Regions from separate parts of the Vibrio eleionomae genome, predicted to be linked through region 2. Evidence: predicted binding sites of a transcription regulator. Region 2 holds the regulator's gene; each other region holds the start of a gene.

Region 1 (4,583 bases), on a different contig from region 2:
CCTGCCATATCCATTGCAGGCGTCTTAAATTTCGATACCAAGCAAAACCTTCCTCTTCCCGCTTTTTGCGCAGCAATTCAACGCTACTGGGTAAATAACTCGCTAATGCGGAGGTTTCTTTAGCTTGTTTATGCTTTCTAAATAACGTTTCAGAAAGGTTTTTACTTTGTTCTTCAGGCATATCAACGCGTCTCGTCGATGGAATAATGTTTTAGGCGCAAACCGAAAATCGTTCATCTAATTGCAGATAAGGTTATCCCGAGTACAACCTAACTGTCTATGATCCCGATTACGTTCATGATGACAATTACGTAACTCGGCAAAAGATACCAAAAAAAAATGGCCCTTAAGGGCCATTTCTTATAGGAAAGATTATCTTTATTTTTGCTTACGGTTGATTGGCTCAACGAAAGACAAAGATAGATCCCACGGCTGCTCAATCCAAGTATCTTGAGCAATATCAACAATGTATTGATCAACGAGATCTTTACCTGCAGGTTTAGCACAAACAGTCACAAATTTCGCTTTTGGGTACATTTCGCGGATTTTACGAGCAGTGTCGCCACTATCGACCAAATCATCAACGATCAAGTAACCTTCACCGTCGTGATCCGGTGCTTTAACTACTGTCATCTCATGCTGGTGATCGTGGTCGTAGCTAGAGATACACACAGTATCAACATAGCGAATACCTAATTCACGAGCGAGAATAGCAGCAGGAACCAAGCCACCACGGCTTACACCTAGGATACCTTTCCATTGTTCTGCAGGCATTTGAAGTTCAGCAAGCTGACGGCAGTACGCCTGCATATTGTCCCAAGTGATAACGAATTTTTTGCTCATTTGTATAACCTAAATTTGTAAAGTGTTGTATCTCTTATCCAAACGCATATTTCACGGCAAATACAATTGCCATGAACCAAACACTGACAGACACTTCGCGAGCTTTGCCACTTAATAGTTTGATGAGTGCATAAGAAATGAAACCAAAAGAGATACCCTCAGCAATTGAGTATGTCATTGGCATCATGATACATGTAACGGCAGCAGGTGCCGCTTCTGTTAGATCATGCCAATCGATATCAGCAAGACCAGAAAGCATTAGAACAGATACATACAGCAGCGCACCAGCTGTTGCATAAGCAGGGATCATTCCTGCAACTGGAGAGAAGAATAATGCAAGCAGGAACAAAATGCCAACAACAACTGCAGTTAAACCAGTACGGCCACCAGCGGCAACGCCCGCAGTACTCTCTACGAATGACGTCGTGTTTGAGGTACCAAATAGCGCGCCGATAGACGTTGCGGTTGAGTCAGCAAGTAGAGCGCGGTTTAACCGTGGTAATTTGCCGTCTTTATCAACCAAGCCCGCTTTAGTCGCGACGCCCATTAAAGTACCAGCCGTATCAAAAAGGTCGACAAATAGGAAAGCGAATACAATTGAAATCATCCCAACTTGGAATACACCTGCGAAATCCAACTGAAGGAAAGTGGGTGCAATGCTTGGTGGCGCAGAAAAAATACCGTGGTATTGAACGTCGCCTAGCAAAATGCCAAGAACAGTAACAATCAAGATTGAAATCATAACTGCGCCAGGAACTTTACGGTTCACCAAACCTACGGTAATGAAGAAGCCTGCAGCTGCCAGCAAACATTTCATTGAAGTGATATCACCTAATGAAATCAAAGTCGCTGGGTTATCAACGATAATGCCTGCACTTTGTAGCGCGATAAACGCCAAGAACAAGCCAATCCCCGAAGATATACCCATACGAAGAGACATAGGTATCGAGTTAATAATCCATTCACGAATGCGGAACAAGCTTAGTAGGATAAAAAGTACACCAGAACAGAATACTGCTGCTAGCGCTACTTCCCATGAGTAATGCATTCCTTTAACAACAGCAAAAGTAAAGAATGCATTGAGTCCCATACCAGGCGCTAATGCAATTGGGTAATTAGCAATAAAGCCCATGATAAAGCAGCCAGCAGCAGCAGCTAAACACGTTGCTACGAATACGGCTCCACGATCCATCCCTGTTTCAGATAAAATCGCTGGGTTCACAAAAATGATGTATGCCATTGTCAGGAAGGTAGTTAATCCTGCAATGATCTCAGTGCGCACGCTAGTCCCGTGTTCACCGAGTTTAAAGAGTTTTTCCAGCATGTTCGATTCCTATAAAGGTAAAATTAGTAAACGGTTGCGTAATCGATTGGGCGCCGATTATAAAGTCATAATTTCACAAATTCCAGATGGAATTGGTTGCGCATCACATTTTTCGCAGAAAACCATGCAAACAATCAGCGCAATATTCACACGATTTAGAATATTAGCACCAATTTCTGGTGCAATAACAACACAATTGGCTCCTGACCAACTAATCAACATTTGTTTCTCTCTGTTGTCAGAAAATTTTTTAAAATGTGCGGCAAGTCGCTACTTAATTATCAAAGAGCGAAGAAATCTTAGCGGTAAACTACGGTGATAATTTGCTTCTATCTGGTACCAACACTTTATATTAACTGGTACTAAGTTTGGCCCCATTTTCTCGCTACCATGAGCCTATAGAACCAAGTAACAAGCAGATTGATAAATCCTTGCTATCGATGCGTTCACATTAAGGGAAATAATCATCTGAGTGGGAAGTTGCCCATTCAATGTTATTTGACATCATGAGCTATGAAATAAGGACATACATCATGACAAATATGGAATGGCAAAGCCGTAAAGAAAAAGTGATTTGTAAAGGTGAAGCAAACCTTGCACCGATCTACGCTGCCAAAGCAAAAAACGCGATCATCACTGACATCGAAGGTAATGAATATATCGACTTTGCTGCTGGCATCGCAGTAAATAACACTGGTAACTCTCACCCTCGAATCGTCGCAGCAGTTAAAGCTCAGCTAGAAAACTTTAGCCATACCTGCTCAACAGTTGTTCCTTACACTAGCTTTGTTGAACTCGGTGAAGGTGTCGTTGAAGCAGCACCTGGTGATTTTGCTAAAAAAGCGGCATTTCTTACCACTGGCTCTGAAGCTGTAGAAAACGCCATTAAATTTGCTCGCCACTACACAGGGCGCCCAGGTGTGATTGCCTTTAAAGGCGGCTTCCATGGTCGTACTAATATGTGTATGGGTCTAACAGGAAAAGTGAACCCTTATAAAGCTGGGTTTGGCCCCTTCCCAAACAACATATACCACCTACCATACCCTAACGAGTATCATGGTGTGACAGAGCAAGAAAGCTTATCTGCGATTGATGATTTATTTGCTTGTGATATCGAACCGTCACAAATTGCAGCGATCATTTTTGAACCTATCCAAGGTGAAGGAGGCTTCTATCAAGCACCTGCTTCTTGGGTAAAAGAGATCCGAGCTCTATGTGATAAACATGGCATTGTCATGATCTGTGACGAAATCCAAAGTGGTTTTGCTCGTACAGGTAAAATGTTTGCTTGTGAATATTATGATGTGGTTCCAGATCTTATCACTATTGCCAAAGGCCTCGGTGGCGGTTTCCCTATTTCAGGTGTTGTTGGTCGTGCAGAAATCATGGATCATCCTCAAGCTGGCGGTATTGGCGGAACATATGCTGGTAACGCACTGGCATGTACCGCTGCTGTTGAAGTGTTAAAAGTCATCAAAGAAGAACAGCTGTGTGAACGTGCACAACATATTGGCTTGCTGTTCAAAGAACAGCTAGAAAGCATGCAACGTGATATTCCTCAAATTGGAGATATCCGCCAAGTTGGTTTAATGGCTGCTGTTGAATTTAATGACCCAGAAACGGGCGCCCCATTAGCAACCCTTACCAAACAGTTGGTGAAAAAAGCCAATGAAAATGGCCTAATCTTGCTGTCATGTGGTGTCAAAGGTAATGTGGTACGTTTCTTACCTCCATTAACGATTGAAACTGAGTTAGTAGTGAAAGGATTAGAGATTGTAAAAACTCAACTTTTAGATCTCACCAAATAACGATCTAAAATACATTCCCAACATCATATTAAAGACATTTAAGGCAGTGAATCATCACTGCCTTTTCTTTATACCCAAATGACCTCAAGATGCAGGATTCAGAGCTTCATCAACGAGCCTAGGTCAAGCTCAATCACTTTTCTTACAGGCAAAAAAAACGCCACCTCATAGTGAGCTGGCGGTGAATTATGATAAGTCCAATTGGACTTTCAAAGAATTCCAATAATTAGGGGTGAACAAACTGTTCGAGTCACAAGTCTTGGGGGGTAACCTCGACTTGAGGAACAGTGACGCTAAGCTGCAAACGGTCAATTCGCCTTAACACCACTGGGTAAACCTTTGAAGATCGTAAGAAATCAAACCCTACGATTGATCTCTCAACTTCCTTAAATGATCTTCTGACTCGTCCATTGAGCTTTAACTTCAACATCGAAGTTGGTTATAAATATACCACAGAGAAAATTTATTACAAGAGTTACGGTGATAAAAATCACATATATTTCATTTTTTGATTTATATCAATTAAATTATGTAATTTAATTACAGAATTTAATACTTTATATGACTAAAAAACATCAAAATAGATCATGAGGATACATATCGTTTCA
Region 2 (4,583 bases):
ATTAACACAATGAAAAGAACATTGGATATTGTGCATTCCAATAAGAAGACTTGGGTATATAAGTCATCAGGATGATTTTGTTTAAAAGGGGAAGATATTGACATTATCAATGTGGTAGACTTGCGCCGCTATTAATTTGGAGCGAAATGGCTTACTTACTGATGTTATTCCATAAAGTGTATTCACATCCCACCAGTCAACAATGGGTCGTATTTATTCACGGCGCTGGGGGCAGTTCGTCTTTGTGGTTTAAGCAAATCAAGGAGTATCGACAACATTTTAATTTGCTTCTGGTTGATCTTCGTGGTCATGGCAAATCAAAACGAGGTCCTAAAGAGTGGTTACTCAAACCTTATCAGTTCGCTGATGTCGCGCAAGATGTTATTCACGTGATTGATCATCTTAGCATTGAAAAAGCCCACTTTGTTGCCATGTCTTTGGGAACCATTATTGTACGAACAATTGCCCAACTTGTCCCTGAGCGTGTCGAAAGCATGGTGATGGGGGGAGCGGTGATGCAGTTTAATCTACGTTCTCGGATATTGGTTAAAATTGGGGATTGGTGTAAAAATATCGTCCCATACATGTGGTTATACCAACTTTTTGCCCATGTCGTAATGCCTGATAAACATCAAAAAGAATCACGTCACCTCTTTATAAGAGAAGCTAAAAAGCTGTGTCAAAAAGAGTTTAAACGTTGGTATCGTTTAACCGCTGAAGCCCATGCACTGATGGGACATTTTAGAGAAACAGAGTTACCTATTCCCACGTTATACTTAATGGGAGAGCGCGATCATCTATTCCTTCCTGCTATTAGAAAAATGCTCAGTACACACCGCTGTAGTCAGTTGATAGAGTTATCCAATTGTGGTCATGTTTGCAATATCGAGCAATCTGAGGCCTTTAATCACCACTCGATTCGCTTTCTCTTGCACCAATAAATACGGTTCCCATTCAGAAAATATTAATCACACCCTTGGTGATCAGGTTTCCCACATTTCCAACAAACAGCGAACTGACCTTCATTGGTTTCCCCGCAATTAGAACAGACCCAATTTTTATAAAGGATACCACTATTGTCGGTTTGGGTTTGACGAATAAGCTCCCATGCATAATCGGCATCTAGACGATTAAATAGCCAAATATATGGCGCTGATTGGTCATCGGCAGGAATCTCTCCTCTTAACCCGAACCACTGTTCCCCTCTGACTTCGCATTTTATGTTTGACTGCTGGAGTAGTCCACACAGTATATGAGCTTCAGTTGGGTTATTTGCGATATAAAGTTTCAATATCAATTACCTTGAATGGTCACAGTCTAACCAAGATTATGTAAATGAACAGTGTTTCAAATGGGGTGTCATATTGTGTCCTAATTAAGGACTAAATATGGCTGTCACATTTTTATAATAATCAATGTAATAACCGTACAATGTTTTTGTGATAATAATCACAAAATAATGCCATTTAAGAAAAATGAGTAAAAATTTATTTATCCAATTTAAAGCATAAATTGATCTAGCTCATGGCGAATAATTGTAATCTATAGTCTCAACTATTTTAGTTGTTACTACTATTCTAAAACATTATGAGTTGGAAATTCGGTGATAAACCGCAAAATTATTAGCAGATTTATAGGTTAACTAACGGTTATTTATCTAGATATAGCCTTAGGACAAATGAGTTAAGGGTTATGCTCATACATGGCTGGTAAGGTTAAAAGGCCGGTTTAGCAGAAATGATTCGCAAGAGTGATGTTATTGATATATCTGATGAGCCTACAAGCAAGTATGCCGGGTTTTAACCTTTTAGGTGAGTAAAAGCTCTAATATGTACCTCAACGGCTCATATGTGCGTTATAGCGCGCATAAAAAAGCACCCCAGAGGGTGCTTTCAGCAACAAGCCTTGTTAGCAACAAATTTGGCTAAAGATTTTGCATTAACTCGTCACGCCGAGTTTGTGGAATAACAGACCAGTGCTTGCCTTCGATTGCGCCTTCAAGAGCCCATAAAAGCTCTAGACTTACATCGGTAGAGTGAGTTTGCTGAATTGCTTTATACGCTTCAACCGCTCCTTTATCGTGTAACTCTTCGACAGATTCAATTCCCGCTTTACGCAACATACGTTCTGTAGCTAAACGTAAATTAGGTAAATCTTTCAATCGGTTAGGTTTAGCTTTTGCCTGAGTCTCGCGTTCTTGTTTCGCGATCTTCAACGCAGATTTTGCTTCATCTAAAATAGTATCGGGTGTATCCCAAAACGATTCTGGAAGAGCAAAATATTTTGTAACCACAGGGAAACCACGTTTTTTGTAAACGTATGGTTCTAAGCCTTGTTGTTTGTATTTCTCAGAACAAGAATCATCAGCTCTGATATGAAGCATATCGTTAACAACCAACGCGAACATTGTGTCGTCTACGAAGATTCCAAAGCCGCCAAACATTGAACGAGATTTTACGCGACCTAATTTTTCAAAGAGTCGCATTGAGTTTTTTAGTATTGGTTTATCCATGCCTTTAGTCTCGGTGTATTTGAACATACGCCACCAAAATCCAGGTCCGAGAATGTAGCAAAAGAATGCAAAGACCGTGTCAATAAGAAGTTAACATCATATGCATTTTTGCCATCGGTAACCCCGCTACCTACCCAGAACATCTGTACCACCTGGGGTTCAGGCCGGAAGCTTTGCGTCCCACCTTTACAGATGGTTTGCCCTGTGCGTGACATTTCGTTAATTAGAGTAATCTTAAACTTGAACATAAATCACATAAAAATTGCTTCTATGTGATATTGCTCACAAAAATGACTGTATTAATAATAAACGATAAATTCATCAATAAAAGTGTAAAGAAGGCAGAGCTAAAGCAATGTAAGTTATTATTTTATAATGCTTTTTACCGACTCTCGTTCGATAAGCTCTGGATGCATTTCAAAAATACGGCGTTCATGCTCTTTATTTTTGATGCGTTCAAGCAAGATTTCGAATGCGTTTTTACCAACACGGCGCTTAGGCTGATGGATGGTGGTTAACGGTGGAGAGAAATATTCGGATAGTTCAATATTATCATAACCAATGACTGACATTTCTTCGGGGATTTTTACGCCTTTCTGTTGTAGGCGACTCATTAAGCCCAGTGCCATCGTATCGTTGAAACAAAAAACAGCGGTCGGTTTTTCATCCATCGCCAAAATTTTGTCAGCAGCAAGAACGGCGGTATCACATTCAAAGTTACCTTCAAGAATCCAATCTTCGTTCACGTCATAGTTTGCTTCGTTCATTGCGCGACGAAAACCTTGGATACGCTCTTGGCAGGTAATTTTGTTTAAGTGGCCACTCAAGCAGGCAATATGACTATGACCATGATCGATAAGGTACTTAGTGGCGATATAGCCACCTTCTTCTGAGTTATCCATGATTTTATCGGCTTGGGAGTCTTCTAATCCCCAATCCATGATCACTTTAGGAATATCGGAATGGCTCTCTAGCATTTCCATCAATTCTGGCGTCATATCCGAACACATAACCAACATGCCATCAACGCGTTTCTCAGCGAGCATGCGTACGTAGTCGCGTTGTTTTTCATAAATGCCACCAGTGTTACATAGGATCAACGTATAACCTTGGCGATAGCAGTAGCTTTCGACACCATCGATGACTTCGGAGAAAAATTGGTTCGTGGACTGGGTGACCAACATGCCAATGGTTCGAGTTGTGTTGCATTTTAAACTGCGGGCAACTGCACTAGGGGCATAGTTCAACTCCTTAACAGCAGATAGCACTTTTTCTTGAGTTGCTTCTGCCACAAAACGGGTTTTGTTGATGACATGTGATACGGTGGTCGTAGAAACGCCAGCCAAGCGTGCTACATCTTTTATTGTCGCCATAGGTGATTTCCATTGGTATCAAATAACCTGAAAGTACATTGGTGATGATAATGTTGAACAGTCAGGTTTCGCTTTATTTTAGTGCAAAAAGCGGGAATAGTAGTAAAAACACAAAAACCGCTACGAGAAAGCGGTTTTTGACAATTAGTTTGAGTATTTATTAGCATCCAAGATTCTAGACTGCTCTGGCGATCACCGCAACGAAAAATTCATAATTTAATCTCAACTGATCTCGCCAACTTTTCTTATGCTTGCGACTCATTGTCTACATGATGGCGACAGATTGCTGGGTTATCAATATATTTTATCAATATGTAAAATGGACGGCTTAAGCGTATAAATGACATTTAGACTCTACGGGAGAGCTGACGTTGTTTCATGATGTGCTAACGAATAATGCACATATGATAACTAACCAAAAATAAGGTAAGTCATGAGACGTTTGATTGTAGAACCGAGGATTAGGACCAACATACTAGAGGTAAAAGGCACTTTTTATCACTTTTCCCTATCAAAGGCGCTTATATACCCAAATGACCTCAAGATGCAGGATTCAGAGCTTCATCAACGAGCCTAGGTCAAGCTCAATCACAGCAGGAATGGTCATTCCCTTTCAAGGTGATTGAGCGCAGAAATAGGTTTGTTGATGAGCTCCCAAAGGGCGAGTTTTATTCGCTCCTAGGCTGTGTTACTGATTT
Region 3 (4,583 bases), on a different contig from region 2:
CTAGCCGTCGTAGTGATGAATCTAACCTAATCAATTTGATTCGGTTTGCTCATAAAGAAGGAATCGATGAGATACGTCTAATCATGCCTTATGCACTAGAAGAAGGGCAGATCAAAGTCATTGAGCAAAAAGCCCAAGCCCTTTTCCATGGGAATGGGTCTGAAGAGTTTATTATTGAATTACTCCCTCATTGCGCAGAAGCGCACTGAGCAGGGTGAGGAAACACCGTTCAGGGGTTAAGTTTTAAACCCGCTAGTTGCCTAAGGGCAAATACATTTTCTATGAATCCAGAAATATACCGGTAAATTGATATAAAACTGAAAACGGAGCATTTAAGCTCCGTTTATTGTTACTGTATGCAAGAAAGGTTACTTGGCAATTAAACCGTATTCTTTATCCAGCACATCAATAATTTCTTGTTTAGGATTGTCGCTCAGTTTTACAGGGTGACCGATGATCTTCTCTGCTATACCAAGGTAAGTTCTACTGATATCCATTAGTGATTCTAACGGTAATGCGTTGTCGCGAGCTAATGCTTCACGTTCTGGCATACGTTCTTTGTTAAGTAGAATATCTGGATCTGGGAAGTAGTTTAATAGGAACTGACGGAAACCTTCTTTTGAGTTTTCCACAATATTTCCAGATTTATACTCGGCTTCATCCCAAATACGCGATGAATCGGGTGTCCCAACTTCATCCATATAAATCAGTTTTTCTTGACCCTTAGCGTCTGTGACATAGCCAAACTCAAACTTAGTATCAACGAAAATTTGGCCGATGGCGGCGAGGGCGTCACTAATAACACCGAAACCTTGCTTGAGTAGTTTTTCGTAGAGGTCAATGTCGTTAGCATTACTGAAGTTAAAGTCTGCGAAGTTATCTTCCAAATTTTGTCGAGTAATATTAACGTCATCCGCTTCTGGAACGCCTGGAATGCCACGCAGAATCCCTTTTGTTGATGGGGTAATTAGGGTTTCTGGTAGACGAGAGTCTTTCTGTAATCCTTCCGGTAATTGGATACCACAGAACTCGCGTTCGCCTTTAGCATAAGCGCGCCACATTGAGCCTGTGATATATTGGCGGCAAATTGCTTCCACTTTGACTGGTTTTGCTTTTTGCACAATCCAAACAAACGGATGTGGAATATCAAGGATATGGCTATCAGCCAAACCATTTTCTTTAAATAAATTGAACCAGTGATTTGAGATTGCGTTAAGTGCAGCACCTTTACCTGGTACACCGTTTAAACCACCTTCAGCATGCCATACACAATCAAATGCGGAAATACGGTCACTGATCACCATGATTGCTAACGGAGCATCGGCAGCAACATCATAACCTTTTTCTTCAATTAGGCGGCGGCTGTCTTCTTCTGTAAGCCAGTAAACTGACCTAACTTTGCCAGAGTGAACAGGTTGATTAGTACGAATTGGGAGGTCGTCGTTGACGGCAAGGACTTGATCTGCAAGGCTCATTTAGACATTCCTATCTTATTTCAAACGTCGTTGAGAAGAGAGATATCAAACGGTGAGATATCGATTACTCGGAGCATAATACCAGAACTTTTCTATGTCGCCAGAGAAAAAGCAAACGTTTGCTTTAAATGTGGTTATTTTGCGCCAATAAGCAGAAATTTAGCAAAAGAAGTGCGACCAACTGGCAGAAAATTGGTCGCACCGTCAATGCAAGAAAGAGAATTTAGTGGACTGCATTGATAGTTGAACACTCAAAAAAGACCGCGCAGTGATGTTGCTGCCCTAATTTAATCAATAATTTTTGATTCGTTGGACTAATGTTATTTGAAGCGACAACTGCACTTGCATTACCGCTTTGAATCGCCTGAATTGCAATGTCGAGTTCACTACGGTATTGAGATGGTTTCATATGAATAATTCGGTCACATTGAATGTGATAAGCGGCCAACTCTTGATATTTAGGTCGCTGGCATTCTGCTGTGTAAAGAATCCATTGCTGTTGATTAGATAGATTTGCTAGACGTAACATCATGTCCGTAGATTCATTTGCCTGCATAAAACTTGAATGAGGAAAACGGTGTTGAGCAAATGAGTTAAATCGGTTGTTTGAGTAAAGCATTATACTGTCCTTTCATACATGCTGTATGTGTATACAGTATATCTGTACAGTGGTTTAATCAAGTACTGATTGTGGTTTTTTTGGTCATTTTTTGCTTATTAATGTATTGTTTATCGCTAAATTTTTGAAAATTATAAGGTTTTTTTAATCGAAGGAGCTTCGGTTTTTGTGACAGAGTTTACTCAGTGCATGTTGATGAAGCTCTGAATCCTGTACCTGCGGTTATTGGGATATATAAGTTGCACTGGCTAGAGAGAGCACGCTAATTGATATAAAAACAGCGCCCTAGTGGCGCTGAATATATTTATGAGGCGGATGGAGGTGTCACTTGCGCTAGTTTTTGCCGATAGGCCATTTCTTCTAAATTGTATTGTCGAATATCCATGCGTGCGTGTTCATCACATGAATGACAAGCATAATAGGCTTTTCCATCGAAGTATTCGTGTTTTGTTAATAAACCTGAACGTTTACACCAATCACAAACCCCATGTTTCGATGTCATTTTTTCTTCCGCCTTTGAGTGAGATATTGAGCTACTAGACACACAGCCTAAAGTGGCACAATTGTATGACAATGCGGTAAAAAATCGCTTCCTCTTAAGAGTTATTTTTTCTGAGAGGCAACCACTATCTTCATTGCATTATTTAAACGCTTCATTTCCTCTTCGCTACCTTTCATATCTGGATGATATATTTTCGATAATTGTTTGTAGCGTATCTTGAGCGCTTTTTCATTAGGGATTTCATTTGGAGAAAAGCCAAGTACCGCGCAGGCCAGGGCAAGTTTCTGGTTGGCTGGCGCTGGTGGAGGGGGCGGGGCTGATTTAGGCGTTTGCGCCAATTGGGTTTGCAGCTTTTGATTTTCGCCTTGAAGCCGTTTCACTTCACGAAAAATCGTTTCCAATTGTTTTTTCTGCCTTTTAAGCAACAGTTGTTGATCATTTACCTTTTTATTCTGTGATTGCTTTTCAGTGTGCTCAGCTTGTAACTGTAATGCACGCTGTTGTTTTTTACGTCGTAGCCAAACAATGACACCAACCATGATGCAGATAAAGACACCAAGCAAAATATAATCTTTGGCCGCATGACCATTGTCTTGATTTGCAGAATGTGCCGTAGGTTCATTATCGACCGTTTGGCTTGGCTCGTTTGATGGCTCCGCATCAGAAACCGCTTGCTCTAATTGGTTGATGGAAGCCACTTGCCTCGCGCGCTGCGCGTTAAATTTATCTTCTAGTAGTTGATCATATTGGGCCTGCGCTTTGGGGTCGTTCGCACTGGCGATATGTAACCATAACTGAGCAAGGTTTTGTGCATTGACTGAGCGGTTTTTCAGAGCTTGATAATATTGACCAAGAGCGGTCTGGGCTTGAGGTGATCCTGTAAGCGCAAGTTTTGTAAGCCAGTACAATCCTTGTTGAGGATCTTTATTTGTACCGAGGCCATTTAGGTATGCATCGGCTACTTGACCCATTGCTTTACTATTTCCCGCTTGTGCCGCTTTTTCAAACCAGTATAAGGCTTCAGCAAGATCGCGAGTTGTGGTTTTACCTTGTTGATATTCTAGCGCTAATGCATATTGCGCTTGGACGTTATTGGCCTGTGCTTGGGTGATGAGGGTATTAATGTTGTCAGCATGAGTAACAAAACTTGCTAATACACTTAGCAGAATAAAAAATCGCAACACAGTGTAACCGTTCCCTGCCAGAGTTGAGAGTGTAGTATGTGCTGGTTAACCCGCCCGTTGAGAAATTCGAGAGTGTCTTTATGCAATAAGTTTTGCATTATTTGGTCAGCACGAAGTGAAAGAATAGTGGCAAATGGTGTGGATTACCACACCACTTTTCGCTATTTGGGTATAAGAGTAGGAGTGAAAGTAAAGTTTTATGCTCTTATTTCAATAGTTTTGGTGCTTGAGCTCCGTCAATCGGGCGGCTAACGGAAACTCGGCGTCCTTTTTTTAACCCTACTTCATAATCGTCGGTCAGGTTTTTAATCGCTTCTTGCATTTGCTTCTTGAACGTTTCACGATCGAGGTTCTCAAACTCTTTATCAATATAGTTATTAATTTTATTTGCCGATTCCTCATCAGGGGTGATTTCTGGCAGCTTCTCAAGTGCACCTTCAATCCAACCGGAAACAAAAGAGTTCACTCGGCGAGTCACTTCGTTGCTCGACGTGCCTGAACCTGCGAAACTGTTGCGGAATTGGCCCGTTTGTTCGTTAAGTTCGCGATAGATGATATCGAATGCGAATGCAGCAAAAATAGCTCTGTCGGCCTCACCAATAAACTCAACACGTTTTAAACCTTTGTGATTGAGTAAAACCGCTTCAACACCAAATTTAGTGTTTATTCCGCGAATAATACGCAGAATGCTTGAGCCAATATTTGCTGGAAGCAAATGAGTGGATTGGGTTTTCCCCATCTTGATAAATTCGATATCGTCCTTATCAAGACCGTACTTAATCATCAAGCGGTGTGCCATTTTA

Evidence for each region. The regulator PurR, encoded in region 2, represses purine synthesis genes. The targets are predictions, from matches to a motif close to TNANGNAAACGTTTNCNTNA.
Region 1: a site for PurR is predicted at 2,190-2,209, ahead of F9817_RS00510 (NCS2 family permease). Genes of this name have one in related genera too.
Region 3: a site for PurR is predicted at 1,583-1,602, ahead of F9817_RS10885 (phosphoribosylaminoimidazolesuccinocarboxamide synthase). Genes of this name have one in related genera too.

The regions. Positions count from the first base shown of each region.
Region 1 covers NZ_WEKT01000001.1:90,578-95,160, forward strand. The annotation lists gene frsA (esterase FrsA) at 1-181, opposite strand, end outside; gene gpt (xanthine phosphoribosyltransferase) at 379-843, opposite strand; gene F9817_RS00510 (NCS2 family permease) at 878-2,167, opposite strand; gene gabT (4-aminobutyrate--2-oxoglutarate transaminase) at 2,701-3,975, shown strand.
Region 2 covers NZ_WEKT01000057.1:27,262-31,844, forward strand. The annotation lists gene F9817_RS20105 (alpha/beta fold hydrolase) at 147-941, shown strand; gene F9817_RS20110 (putative signal transducing protein) at 965-1,291, opposite strand; gene F9817_RS20115 (TfoX/Sxy family DNA transformation protein) at 1,925-2,512, opposite strand; cyclic di-GMP riboswitch class I at 2,626-2,724, opposite strand; gene purR (HTH-type transcriptional repressor PurR) at 2,878-3,885, opposite strand.
Region 3 covers NZ_WEKT01000016.1:50,821-55,403, forward strand. The annotation lists gene F9817_RS10880 (transporter) at 1-209, shown strand, start outside; gene F9817_RS10885 (phosphoribosylaminoimidazolesuccinocarboxamide synthase) at 369-1,475, opposite strand; gene F9817_RS10890 (hypothetical protein) at 1,699-2,094, opposite strand; gene F9817_RS10895 (hypothetical protein) at 2,399-2,596, opposite strand; gene F9817_RS10900 (J domain-containing protein) at 2,698-3,780, opposite strand; gene F9817_RS10905 (DUF2786 domain-containing protein) at 3,986-4,583, opposite strand, start outside.